Regions from separate parts of the Streptomyces sp. NPDC101118 genome, predicted to be linked through region 1. Evidence: riboswitches for the same ligand, from Rfam matches in the RefSeq annotation. Region 1 holds a riboswitch; the other holds the start of a gene.
What was found. Region 1 has a riboswitch for glycine ahead of gcvT (glycine cleavage system aminomethyltransferase GcvT). Riboswitches for the same ligand answer to the same signal wherever they lie in the genome.
Positions count from the first base shown of each region.

Region 2: linked by a shared signal. The riboswitch ahead of gcvP (aminomethyl-transferring glycine dehydrogenase) and the one ahead of gcvT (glycine cleavage system aminomethyltransferase GcvT) in region 1 are both predicted to bind glycine.

Region 1 is NZ_JBIVZG010000001.1:407,551-414,060, reverse strand. Features, by position in the region: gene ACIQUQ_RS01825 (ABC transporter permease) at 1-774, opposite strand, end outside; gene ACIQUQ_RS01820 (enhanced serine sensitivity protein SseB C-terminal domain-containing protein) at 1,276-2,016, opposite strand; gene ACIQUQ_RS01815 (enhanced serine sensitivity protein SseB) at 2,115-2,891, opposite strand; gene ACIQUQ_RS01810 (AAA family ATPase) at 2,961-3,659, opposite strand; glycine riboswitch at 4,177-4,288, shown strand; gene gcvT (glycine cleavage system aminomethyltransferase GcvT) at 4,479-5,594, shown strand; gene gcvH (glycine cleavage system protein GcvH) at 5,686-6,060, shown strand; gene glyA (serine hydroxymethyltransferase) at 6,079-6,510, shown strand, end outside.
Region 2 is NZ_JBIVZG010000026.1:8,354-14,863, reverse strand. Features, by position in the region: gene ACIQUQ_RS31090 (hypothetical protein) at 1-304, shown strand, start outside; gene ACIQUQ_RS31085 (DUF5999 family protein) at 593-790, shown strand; gene gcvP (aminomethyl-transferring glycine dehydrogenase) at 955-3,840, opposite strand; glycine riboswitch at 4,026-4,135, opposite strand; gene ACIQUQ_RS31075 (PRC-barrel domain-containing protein) at 4,249-4,635, shown strand; partial or broken gene ACIQUQ_RS31070 (DNA polymerase IV) at 4,702-6,155, opposite strand; gene ACIQUQ_RS31065 (MerR family transcriptional regulator) at 6,223-6,510, opposite strand, start outside.

The DNA.
Region 1 (6,510 bases):
CGGGATGATCAGCGTCGTGTAGACGAGGATCGGGGCGACCAGGTTCGGGAGCAGTTCCTTGAAGAGGATGTAGCCGCGGCCGGCGCCCAGGGAGCGGGCGGCCTCGACGTACTCCCGCTCGCGGAGCGAGATGGTCTGGCCGCGGACGATGCGTCCGATGTACGGCCAGCCGAAGAAGCCGATGACCACGATCAGTACGCCCATGCGGACGCCCGTACCGGTCAGGCCCCACAGCTCGTTGGGGACCACCGAGACCAGCGCGATCGTGAACAGCAGCTGCGGGAAGGCGAGCAGCAGGTCCATCGTGCGGCTGATGGCCGCGTCGACCCAGCCGCCGAGGAAGCCGGCCAGGGCTCCCAGGATGCTGCCCAGGACCACGGAGACGAACGCGGCGAGGAAGGCGACGAGCAGCGAGATGCGCGAGCCGTAGACGATCCGGCTGAAGACGTCGCGTCCGTTGGTGGGCTCGACGCCGAGCAGGAAGTCCGAACTGATGCCGCCGAAGGAGCCCTTCGGGATGCCCAGGTCGGGGTCGAGCATGTCCTCGTGGAACTCGTTCGGCGGGTGGCCGAGGAGGCTGACGATCTGCGGTGCGAACACCGCGACCAGGATCAGGAAGATCACGACGAAGCCGCCGGTCAGGGCGACCTTGTCGCGCTTGAGGCGCATCCACGCGATCTTGCCGGGCGAACGACCTTCGATGGCCTTGGCAGGGACTTCGGCGGCGACGGCTGCGATCTCGTCCGCGGCTGTGTCGTGCAGTGGTGCCGTCATCGTGGTGGGGACCCCTCTCGGCCGACGGGTGGCCGGCCCATGCCCGCCGCTGTAGCGGCTTGGTTCACATCGGTGTCGCTGATGGTGCGATTGCTGGCTGATGTTGCTGCGTGTGCTGGCTGGAAAGAGCTGCTGAAGTGCACGTGAAGAGCTGGTGGTTGCAGGGTTCGCAGCTCTTGGTGGGGGGAGTCTTCAACGGTCGCGCGATCACCCGCCAGACCCGACGGGGATGTGATGCGCAACCGTGATGTGGCTCGATACCTTCCGTTATCCGGACCAAGCGCGCGGCTCAGCGGAGCAACACCGGCCGATCGGCGCGGATCGGACATCGGGCCCAACTACCCCTTCGGGTGCGCTTTTTGGGCGGAACCAACCGCCCGCAGCCGGACATACGGCAAAGGCCGCACCGATGCGGATCGGTACGGCCTTCGAGATGCCCGTCTCACATTCCGGCCACCCGGCAGGCGGGGCACCGGACCGGCACGGGGCCGGACGGGGGTGTCAGTACGCCGGGGCGTGCGCCTCGCGGTCGTAGAAGGGGCGGGCCTGCGCGCGCAGCCACATCGCCACCGGGTCGTGCTCGTCGGCGAGCGCGACGGTCGACACGGGGAGCCCCTCCGGAACGGCGGAGACCGCCCGGCGCATCATGTCCCGCACCGACTCGACCGCCGGTGCCGAGGTGTCGTAGAGGTCCAGCCCGATGGCGAGGTACGGGGTCCCGAGCGCGGGCTGCACCCAGGCGCGCCGCAGCGAGCGGACGGCCGTGGTGCGGTGCGCGTGCTGGGTGAGCAGGGCGTAGAACTGCGGCAGCTCGATGGCGGGGTCGGAGATGCGCAACGGGCCGGCCGGCATGCGGTCCAGGCCGGTGGCGATGCGCCGCAGGTCCGCCCACGGGACGCCGAGGCCGCCGCCGCTGGCGTGCGGGTTGAGCCAGATCCCCCAGCGTTCGGGGTAGAGGGAGCGGGCCACCTCACGGCCGCTGACCACCTCGTACGCCCGGTTCCAGCCGCTGGCGGCGAGTTCCGCGGCGGAGGTCACGCAGGGCGCGTAGCCCAGCCCCTCGACCTCCATGCCGCCGTACTGGGCGTCGGGCGCCCCGGGCCGGCCGTGCCAGAGCAGCATCCACAGCTGACCGTCGGCCAGCGCCTGGAGCAGCGCCTCGTAGCTCTCGTAGCGCCCGGGCGTGACCTGGCGCAGCATGTGCTCGACCTGGCCTGCCGCGGCCGTGCCTGACGCACTCACCCGGTACCCCTCTTCGTCCGCCCGACGTCACGCGTGTCGGCCGCCCGGCAACCGGATGCGGCCTGCAATGGAAAACAGCTTACGGTCCCCGGTGCCGCTCAGGGCAGGTAGAAGGGGCGTACGCGCTCCAGCATCCAGTCGCCGACCGGGTCCTGGGCCACGTCGAGGAGCAGCAGGTTCACCTGCCAGGCCGGATGGACCCGGGCCAGGGCGCGGCCGAGGGCCTCCATGGGGGCGTTGCTGTCGGCCAGTTCCCAGTTCAGGAACTGCACCCCGATGAAGAGGACCGGGTCGCCGCCCTCGATGCTGGCCAGGCAGCGGCGGGCCGAGGCGACCACGCCGGTGGCGCGGAACTCCTCGCCGGCGGCGGCGAGGAAGTCGACCGGGTCCTCCTGCCAGTCCGGTTCGAAGAGCCGGACCCGGCCGCCGCTGGCGGGGCCGTCGAGCGCGGTGCGCCCGGCACGGCAGAGCTCTGCGACGGCGGGGGGCGGCAGGGGGACGCCGACGGCGCCCTCGGGGTTCACGGCGATGCCGAGCTGCGGGGGCAGGCCGCGGGCGAACTCGACCGCGGGGGCCACGGTGAAGGGCATCTGGGGGCCGGCGCACTGCTCGAACTGCTGCTGGGAGCTGTAGACGGGCACGTAGGGGGCGCCGTCGAGCTCCATGGTGGGCAGCCGGAGGCTGGGGCTGTCGGGTCCGCCGCCCTCGGGCAGTGGGATCCAGAGCTGGCTGCGGCCGAGCACCTCGACGATGCGGCCGCCGGCGGCCGGGTTGCCGAGGGAGGCGCCGAGGGTCTCCTCGAGCTCGTTCGCGGGCCACCCGTGCCCGGCCAGGCCGGCGCCGCCGTAGGTGCCGTCGTGCGTGCCGCTGGTCATGTCCACCCCGGTCGTCCTCTCCGCGTGCCGCCCCGACCCTACCGGTCCCGGGCCCCGGGCGGCCGCCGGTCATCCCCCGAAGTCGACCCGCGTGAGACGGGCCGCCGCGGGGCGGTCGAGGAGGGTCACCGAGGCGCAGCCGGCGGGCGGCCCGCCGCGCTCGGCGGTGGAGAGGAGGCGGGCGACCGTACGGCGGTGGCGCAGGAAGGCGTACGCGGAGACGCCGCGGCCCCGTGCCGCCTGGCCGGACAGCGCCTCCTCCGGGCTCGCGTCCAGCAGCAGCAGGTGCAGCCCGCGGCCGCGCCGTCCGGCGGCACGGGCCAGCAGCCCGCGGACCCAGGCCTGCGTGCCGCAGTCGTGGACGACCAGGCTCTCGCCCGAGCGCAGGGCCCGCCAGAGGCCGGTGTAGTGGGCCGCCCTGACCAGCGGGCGGTAGACCGCGTACGGCAGGAGGGCCGGCATGCGCCGCTCCCAGCGCTCGCGCACGTCCTGGGAGTCGATGCCGCGCCCCGCGACGGCCCGCTTCATCAGCGTGCTCTTGCCGCTGCCGGGCAGCCCGGAGACCACCACCACGTCCCCGGCGGCGAACTCCAGCCGGACCGGGCGGCGCGCTCCCGCGCCCCGCAGGTCGCAGACGCCCTCGGGACCGGGCCGGACCACCGCCCGCGACGGCAGCGCCCGGGACGCCTCACGCGCCCCCGGCTGGGCCGGTACGGCCGGGACCGCGGCCGGGACCGCGGGAACCGCCGCAGGGGCCGGCGCCGGCACCGCCACAGGGACCACAGGGGCCGCCGCCGGCACCGCCGCGACGCGTCCGGCCGCTTCCTGGGCCTCCCCGGGGCCCGCCTGTACCCGGCCCGGGACTCCCCCGGCGCCGCCGGGTCCGGGGCGCGAGGTGCCCTCGGGGCCGCCCGCTCCTGGGCGCGCCTCGTCCGGCAGCGCACGCGCGCCGCCCGCCACCGCTCCGAAGATCCGCACAGTGCTCGCCTCCCCTGGGGGCCCCTCCCGGCAGCGGCCGGAAGGGAAGGTCACGGGACCCTTGCCCACTGAGTGTAAAGAGACGGTAATCCGACCGCCCCGGTTCCGTCCGGGACCCGTCCCCCACACTCGCCCCGCGGTCCTTCCGCGGTCCCCCCCACCCTCCCACCGCCGCCCGCTCCGGTCTCCCCCTTGTCCGCCCACTGACCGCGCACCGACCGCCCGCGTGCGATTCGGGCGGGCCCCGGGCCCCCCGTTCCCGGCGGACGCGTGCAATGATGTGCGCGCCAACTCCATACAGGCCGCTTGAATCCGCGCGGGAGAGTGCCGGGCACCGCTGTCGTAAGACCGCCGCCCCGGACGCCGAAGGAGCAAGACCCTCCCTTGAATCTCTCAGGCCCCGATACCGCGCGGGCGAGGCACATCTGAAAAGCGAGCCCGGCAGGCACGTCCACCGCCTTCCCCGGCTCCACCCAAGGTGCAAGTCACCCCGCAGTCGCCTTACGTTCGTACGGGCGTGCGGTCGTGACGAACCTCTCAGGTTCCGATGACAGATGGGGAGGAACGTCCTTCAGTCACTCATGCGGGCCTGCCCTGGGAGCCACCCCTATGACGAACACCCCCCGTCTGACCGCCCTCGACGCCGTGCACCGCTCCCTCGGTGCCACGATGACCGACTTCGCGGGCTGGGACATGCCGCTGCGGTACGCGAGCGAGCGCGACGAGCACAACGCCGTGCGCACCAAGGCCGGCCTCTTCGACCTCTCCCACATGGGCGAGATCACCCTGACCGGTCCCGAGGCCGTGAAGGTCCTCGACTACGCGCTGGTCGGCAACATCTCCACGGTCGGCGTGGGCCGCGCCCGCTACACGCACATCTGCCAGGAGGACGGCGGCATCCTGGACGACCTGATCGTCTACCGCCTGGGCGAGACCGAGTACATGGTCGTCGCCAACGCCTCCAACGCCCAGGTCGTCCTCGACGCGATCACCGAGCGCGCCGCCGGCTTCGACGCCGAGGTCCGCGACGACCGCGACGCGTACGCGCTGGTCGCCGTCCAGGGCCCGGAGTCCCCCGGCATCCTGAAGTCGCTCACCGACGCCGACCTGGACAACCTGAAGTACTACGCGGGCCTGCCGGGCACCGTCGCCGGTGTCCCCGCGCTGATCGCCCGCACCGGCTACACCGGCGAGGACGGCTTCGAGCTGTTCGTCAAGCCCGAGCACGCGGTCGAGCTGTGGAACGCGCTGCTGAACGCCGGCGAGGGCGTCGGCCTGGTCCCGGCCGGCCTGTCCTGCCGCGACACCCTGCGCCTGGAAGCGGGCATGCCGCTGTACGGGCACGAGCTGACCACCGCCCTGACCCCCTTCGACGCGGGTCTCGGCCGGGTGGTGAAGTTCGAGAAGGAGGGCGACTTCGTCGGCCGCGCCGCGCTGGAGGCCGCCGCCGAGCGTGCCGCGACCAACCCGCCGCGCAAGCTGGTCGGCCTGATCGCCGAGGGCCGCCGCGTCCCGCGCGCCGGCTTCTCCGTGGTCGCCGACGGCCAGGTCATCGGCGAGGTCACCTCCGGGGCCCCGTCCCCGACGCTGGGCAAGCCGATCGCCATGGCGTACGTGGACGCCGCGCACGCCGCGCCGGGCACCTCCGGCGTCGGCGTCGACATCCGCGGTACGCATGAGCCGTACGAGGTCGTGGCCCTGCCGTTCTACAAGCGGCAGAAGTGACGATCCCCGCCCGGGAATCCGTCGCGGCGTTCGTCTCACCCTCCAAGACATCCGTTCATCAGCAGTCCCCCGCATCCAGGAGAATCAGGTCATGAGCAACCCCCAGCAGCTGCGTTACACCAAGGAGCACGAGTGGCTGTCGGCCGCCGAGGACGGCGTCGCGACGGTCGGCATCACGGAGTTCGCGGCCAACGCGCTCGGTGACGTCGTCTACGCCCAGCTCCCCGAGGTGGGTTCCACCGTGACCGCGGGCGAGACCTGCGGTGAGCTGGAGTCCACCAAGTCGGTCAGCGACCTGTACTCCCCCGTCACCGGCGAGGTCGTCGAGGCCAACCAGGACGTCGTCGACGACCCGGCCCTGGTGAACAGCGCCCCGTTCGAGGGCGGCTGGCTGTTCAAGGTCCGCGTCTCCGAGGAGCCGGCCGACCTGCTCTCCGCCGACGAGTACACCGACTTCGCGGGCTGAACCGACCGAGGGATCCTGATGTCTGTTCTGAACACTCCCCTTCACGAGCTGGACCCGGACGTCGCGGCCGCCGTCGACGCCGAGCTCCACCGCCAGCAGTCCACCCTCGAGATGATCGCGTCGGAGAACTTCGCTCCGGTCGCCGTCATGGAGGCCCAGGGCTCGGTCCTGACCAACAAGTACGCCGAGGGCTACCCGGGCCGCCGCTACTACGGCGGCTGCGAGCACGTCGACGTGGTCGAGCAGATCGCGATCGACCGCATCAAGGCGCTGTTCGGCGCCGAGGCGGCCAACGTGCAGCCCCACTCGGGCGCGCAGGCCAACGCCGCCGCGATGTTCGCGCTGCTGAAGCCGGGCGACACGATCATGGGCCTGAACCTGGCCCACGGCGGTCACCTGACCCACGGCATGAAGATCAACTTCTCCGGCAAGCTCTACAACGTGGTCCCG
Region 2 (6,510 bases), on a different contig from region 1:
CTCCCACTTCTTCGAGGGCCCCTACGTCGCCGCGACCGAACGCGCCCTGCGCCAGGCCGAGTCGGTGGCCGGCCACTACCAGGCGCGCCTGCTGTCCGTACCGGAGCTGTACATGCTCACCCTGTGGCTGCACGGCTCGGCCGGTGCGGACGCGGCCTCGGGCCTGCCCGCCGCGGCGGACCTGCTGGTGCCGCTGGCCCCGGCCCCGCCGGGGATCGCCGCGTACCGCCCGCACCCGGTGTCCGAACTGCTGCCCGTACTGACCCACCGGCTGGCACCGCCCGCCCTGGCCACACCTGCCTGACCCGGTTGCGCCATTCGGGCTAGTCCGCCCGGACCATCCGTGAACCATCCGAAGAGACAGGGTAGTTGGGCTGAACCGCCCGCAAGGGTGATGCGTCATCAATCAGTGAGGACAGCTGCCAGGAAATCCCTGCGGACCGACCTCCGTAGGGCAACACTGGGGTCCTGCTCCCGCTCCGGCGGGAAGACCCCACTGGGGAACTGACCGACCGATTGACGGGGGGCGGCCATGAACACCGATTCGAGCCGCAGGACGACACTCACCACACCGCAGCGAAAGAACGCATCCATGTGCCAGCACCAGCCTGCCTGCCCTTCAGCCGACTCAGCCGACCGGGAGGCCGCCCAGCTCGTGGCGCACCACCCGGAGCAGGGCTGGAGCCTGCTGTGCAACGGCGTCGTCGTCTTCGAGGACACCGGTGAGCTGCTGCCGGACGGCCAGATCATCGCGCCGCACCGCCCGCTCGCGGTGGCCAAGGCGGCCTGAGCACGGGGCCAAGGCGGCCTGAGCACGGGCCGCGGCGGCCGAGTACGGGGCCGGGGCGACCCGGCACGGGGCCACGACGAAGGGGCCGGCCCGGAGGTTCTCCCTCCGGGCCGGCCCCTTCGTCGTCAGCCGAGGTGCGGCGGCCTACGGACGCCGCTCACCGGTCAGTTGTCGTACTCGTCCAGCGGCGGGCAGGAGCAGACCAGGTTCCGGTCGCCGAAGGCACCGTCGATGCGGCGCACCGGCGGCCAGTACTTCTCTGCGGCGTTGACACCGGCCGGGAAGACCGCCTCGTCACGGGTGTACGGGTGGTTCCACTCGCCGCCCAGCGCCGCCGCGGTGTGCGGGGCGTTGTGCAGCGGGTTGTCGTCCGCCGGCCACTCGCCGGAGGCGACCCGCTCGATCTCGGCGCGAATGGCGATCATCGCGTCGCAGAAGCGGTCGAGCTCGATCAGGTCCTCGGACTCGGTCGGCTCGATCATGAGCGTGCCGGCCACCGGGAAGGACATGGTCGGCGCGTGGAAGCCGTAGTCGATGAGGCGCTTGGCGATGTCGTCCACCGAGACGCCGGTCGACTTCGACAGCGGGCGCAGGTCGATGATGCACTCGTGCGCGACCAGGTTGGCCGGGCCGGTGTACAGCACCGGGAAGTGCGGCTCCAGGCGCTTGGCGATGTAGTTGGCGCCGAGCACGGCCACCTGGGTGGCGCGCTTGAGGCCCTCGCCGCCCATCAGGCGCACGTACGACCAGGAGATCGGCAGGATGCCGGCCGAGCCCCACGGGGCGGCCGAGATCGGGCCGACACCGGTCTCCGGGCCCGCGGTGGGCTGGAGCGGGTGGTTCGGCAGGTACGGGGCCAGGTGGGACCGGACCGCGACCGGGCCGACGCCCGGGCCGCCGCCGCCGTGCGGGATGCAGAAGGTCTTGTGCAGGTTCAGGTGCGAGACGTCGCCGCCGAAGTGACCCGGCTTGGCGAGGCCGACCAGGGCGTTCAGGTTGGCGCCGTCGACGTACACCTGGCCGCCGGCGTCGTGCACCTGGGCGCAGATGTCGGCGACGTGCTCCTCGAACACACCGTGCGTGGACGGGTAGGTGATCATCAGCACGGCGAGCTCGTCGCGGTACTGCTCGATCTTGGCGCGCAGGTCCTCGGCGTCGACCTCGCCGTCGTCGGCGGTCTTGACCACGACGACCTTCATGCCGGCCATGACCGCGCTGGCGGCGTTGGTGCCGTGCGCGGAGGACGGGATGAGGCAGATGGTGCGCTGCTCGTCGCCGTTCGCACGGTGGTAGGCGCGGACGGCGAGCAGACCGGCCAGCTCACCCTGTGAACCCGCGTTCGGCTGGATGGAGACCTTGTCGTAGCCGGTGACCTCGCAGAGACGTTCCTCCAGCTCGTTGATGAGCGTGGCGTAGCCCTGGGCCTGGTCGATCGGCGCGAAGGGGTGCAGCTGGCCGAACTCGGGCCAGGTCACCGCCTCCATCTCGGTGGTCGCGTTGAGCTTCATGGTGCAGGAGCCCAGCGGGATCATGCCGCGGTCCAGCGCGTAGTCCTTGTCCGAGAGCTTGCGCAGGTAGCGCAGCATCGCGGTCTCGGAGCGGTGCTGGTGGAAGACCGGGTGGGTCAGGTACTCGTCGGTGCGCAGCAGCGCCTCCGGCAGGGCGTCCGCGGTGGCGGCGTCCAGCGCCTCGACGTCGCCCTCGGCACCGAAGGCGGACCACACGGCGGCGAGTTGCTCGCGGCCGGTGGTCTCGTCACAGGAGATCGACACGTGGTCGGCGTCGGCCAGGTGCAGGTTGACCCCGCCCTGGCGGGCGGCGGCGACGACCTCGGCGGCGCGGCCGGGGACGCGCGCGGTGAGGGTGTCGAAGAACGCGCCCTGGACCAGCTCCACACCGGCGGCGGTGAGGCCCGCGGCCAGGATGGCGGCATAGCGGTGGGTGCGCTGGGCGATCTGCTTCAGGCCGTCCGGGCCGTGGTAGACCGCGTACATGCCGGCCATGACGGCGAGGAGCACCTGCGCGGTGCAGATGTTGCTGGTGGCCTTCTCGCGGCGGATGTGCTGCTCGCGGGTCTGGAGCGCCAGGCGGTACGCCTTGTTGCCGTCCGCGTCGACGGAGACGCCGACCAGGCGGCCGGGCAGGGAGCGGGCGTGCTTCTCCTGGACGGCCATGTAGCCGGCGTGCGGGCCGCCGAAGCCCATCGGGACGCCGAAGCGCTGGGTGGTGCCGACGGCGATGTCCGCGCCGAGGGAGCCCGGGGAGGCGAGCAGGGTGAGGGCGAGCAGGTCGGCGGCGACGGTGACGATCGCGCCGAGCTCGTGGGCCTGGTCGATCAGCGGCTTGATGTCGCGGACCGCGCCGGAGGCGCCCGGGTACTGGATGAGCACGCCGTAGACGCCGCGCTCGACGGCCTCGGCCGGGATGCCCTCGGAGAGGTCGGCGACGAGGACCTCGATGCCGGTGGGCTCGGCGCGGGTCTCGATGACGGCGATGGTCTGCGGCAGCGCGTCGGCGTCGACGAGGAAGACCCCGCCCTTGACCTTGCCGACACGGCGGGCCAGCGTCATGGCCTCGGCGGCCGCGGTGCCCTCGTCGAGCAGCGAGGCGCCCGAGGTGGGCAGGCCGGTGAGGTCGGCGACCACGGTCTGGAAGTTGATCAGGGCCTCGAGGCGGCCCTGCGAGATCTCGGGCTGGTACGGCGTGTACGCGGTGTACCAGGCCGGGTTCTCCATGACGTTGCGCAGGATCACCGGCGGCGTGAAGGTGCCGTAGTAGCCCAGACCGATCATCGGGGCCAGCACCTCGTTGCGGGAGGCGAGGTCGCGCAGCTCGGCCAGCACCTCGGCCTCGGTGCGGGCGCCGGGGAGGTTCAGGGCCTCGGCGCTCTTGATCACGTCAGGCACAGCGGCCGCCGTGAGCTCGTCGAGCGAGCCGTAGCCGACCTGGGCGAGCATCTTGGCCTGGGCCTCGGTGTCGGGGCCGATGTGGCGCTGCTCGAAGGGAATACCGCGCTCCAGGTGGGAGAGCGGAGTACGACTGGCGGTCATGGGCGGAGGCCTCCTGGTCTGACGACCTGCGAGGGGTGCCACGGCGCGGGCACCCGGACGGCCTCCCCCTCTGTCATCTCAACCTGAGAGCTTCACCGGCGCTCCACGAGGGGTCGCCGGCTTTCACCGTCGGTGAGGAGGGGTTCCGGAGCACGTCCGACGCCCGCCCTGCTTTCCAGAGTGGCCTCGTCCGAGCGGTACGTCTGCCTGAGAGATTCCGGGGAGGATTTGCTCCTTCGGCGCCACCGGGTGAGCCTTTCGCGACTCGATCGGAGGACTCTCCCGCACGGGGTCAGCAGCCGGAAACCAGACTACCAGCGAGGTCTCCGGGGCTCCCTCGAGTGGCCCCCTCTTCGAATATGCACTTTTGTAGTCGTAACGGAGGAGTTGCGACCAAATGGAGGGACCGTGCAGACCGACATCGATCCGCGCAGCCTGATCGGCCGCAAGGCGTTCGACCGCAACGGCACCAAGATCGGCACCATCGACGAGGTCTACCTCGACGACGCCACCGGTGAGCCGGAGTGGGCCGCCGTCCGTACCGGACTCTTCAGCCGGGACGCCTTCGTCCCCCTGGAGCCCAGCGAGGTGGTCTCCGGCACCCTGCACGTGCCCTTCGACCGCGCCCTGATCAAGGACGCCCCTGACTTCGGCGTGGGCCGCCACCTCTCCCCGGAACAGGAACTCCAGCTCTACCACCACTACGGGCTGGACGTCTCGCTCCCCGGAGAACTCGCCTCCCCACCGCCCCCCGACCGCGATTTCGGCCGCCTGGCGGGCTCCGAGGAGGCCTGACCGGCACCCGCCCCCGCCCCCTCCCGGGACGCCCCGCCGGCGGCACGGCCCGCCCCCGCGGTCGTACGCCCCGCCGCCTCCGCGGTACGCCCGTCCCGCCCCGGAACCCCGGCCGCCGCGGCCTCCCGCCGCGCGGCCCGGGCTCCGGCGCGCTCGGGGTCGACCAGCGGCAGCGGCTCGGCCGGCGCCAGCTCCGGATCGTCGACCAGGAACGTACGGACCCTCCCCGGCCGCTCCGAACCGGGCTCCTCGAACCGCACCGTGACCCTCCCCACCCCGCTGCCCTGCACCCATCCCGCCCCGTACTCGATGTGCCGGACGTCACTCCCGGCCGGCCAGCGCCGCTCCGCCGGCACCCCGGACTGGTGTGCCGGGGTGTCCCCCTCGGCGCCTCCCAGGGCCTCCGGCGCCCCTTCCCGGGGCTCTTCCGCGGCATCCCGCCCCTCCTCGGCGGCCTGCGCGAAGAGGTCCTCCTGCGTGTAGTCCGCGAGGCCCGAGACCCCGACCCCCAGCAGCCGCACCCCGCCCGTGGTGTCCACGGCGTCGAGCAGCCGCAGCGCGGCCTCCCTGACCACCGCCGGGTCGTCCGTGGGCCCCCGCAGGGTCTCCGAGCGGGTCAGCGTCGAGAAGTCGTACCGGCGCACCTTGAGCACGATGGTCCGCCCGGAGTGCCCCGAGCCCCGCAGCCGCTCCACGCACCGGTCGGCCAGCCGCTGGACCTCGAACCTGATCCGCATCCGGTCGTGCAAGTCCACGTCGAACGTGTCCTCGACGGACACGGACTTCGCGTCCCGCTCCGCCACCACCGCCCGGTCGTCCAGACCCAGCGCCATGCGGTACAGCGCCACCCCGTGCGCCCGCCCCAGCAGCCGCACCAGCTCGTCCTCACCCGCGCCGGCCAGCTCCCCCACCGTGGTCATCCCGGCCCGCCTCAGGTGCTCCCCGGTCGCCGGGCCCACCCCGGGCAGCGTCCGCACCGGCATCGGCGCCAGCAGCTCCCGCTCCGTCCCGGGCCGGATCAGCACCATCCCGTCCGGCTTGGCCTGCTCCGAAGCGATCTTGGCCAGCATCTTGGAGCCGGCCAGCCCCACGGACCCGCTGAGGCCGGTCACCTCCCTGATGTCGGCCCGCAGCCGCTCACCCACCGCCCTGGCCGACGGCTCGTCGAAGGCGACCCCGCCCGCCTCCAGGTCCACGAACGCCTCGTCCAGGCTCAGCGGCTCCACGAGCGGGGACAGCTCCCGCAGCAGTGCCATGACCTGCTCGCTCACCGAGCGGTAGAGGGAGAAGCGCGGCACCAGGTACGCGCCGTTGGGGCAGAGCCGGCGGGCCTGGGCCATCGGCATCGCCGAGTGGACGCCGAACCGCCGCGCCTCGTAGGACGCGGTGGACACCACTCCGCGCGGCCCGAGGCCGCCCACGATCACGGGCTTCCCGCGCAGGCTCGGCTTCGCCGCCTGCTCGGCGGCGGCGAAGAACGCATCCATGTCCAGATGCAGGATGGTGGGCGCGGCTCTCACGGCCCCGATGCTGCCCTACGCCACTGACAACGGCCCGGAACGCTCGTACCCGTGTCCGGGCCGTTCGCTACCCGGCCCTGTTCCGCCGCCTGGCGAGCTCGTCGGCCGGGTTGTGGCCGATCAGCGTCTCGCCCGTGTCGACGCGCTCGCCGTGCAGCTGGGACAGCGCGTGCTCCACGTCGCGCCAGACCACGCCCACGGCGATACCGAAGATGCCCTGCCCGCCCTGGAGCAGGTCCACGACCTCGTCCGGCGAGGTGCACTCGTAGACCGTGGCACCGTCGCTCATGAGCGTCATGCGCTCCAGATCGGCGAAGCCCCGGTTCCGCAGGTGCTGGACGGCGGTGCGGATGTT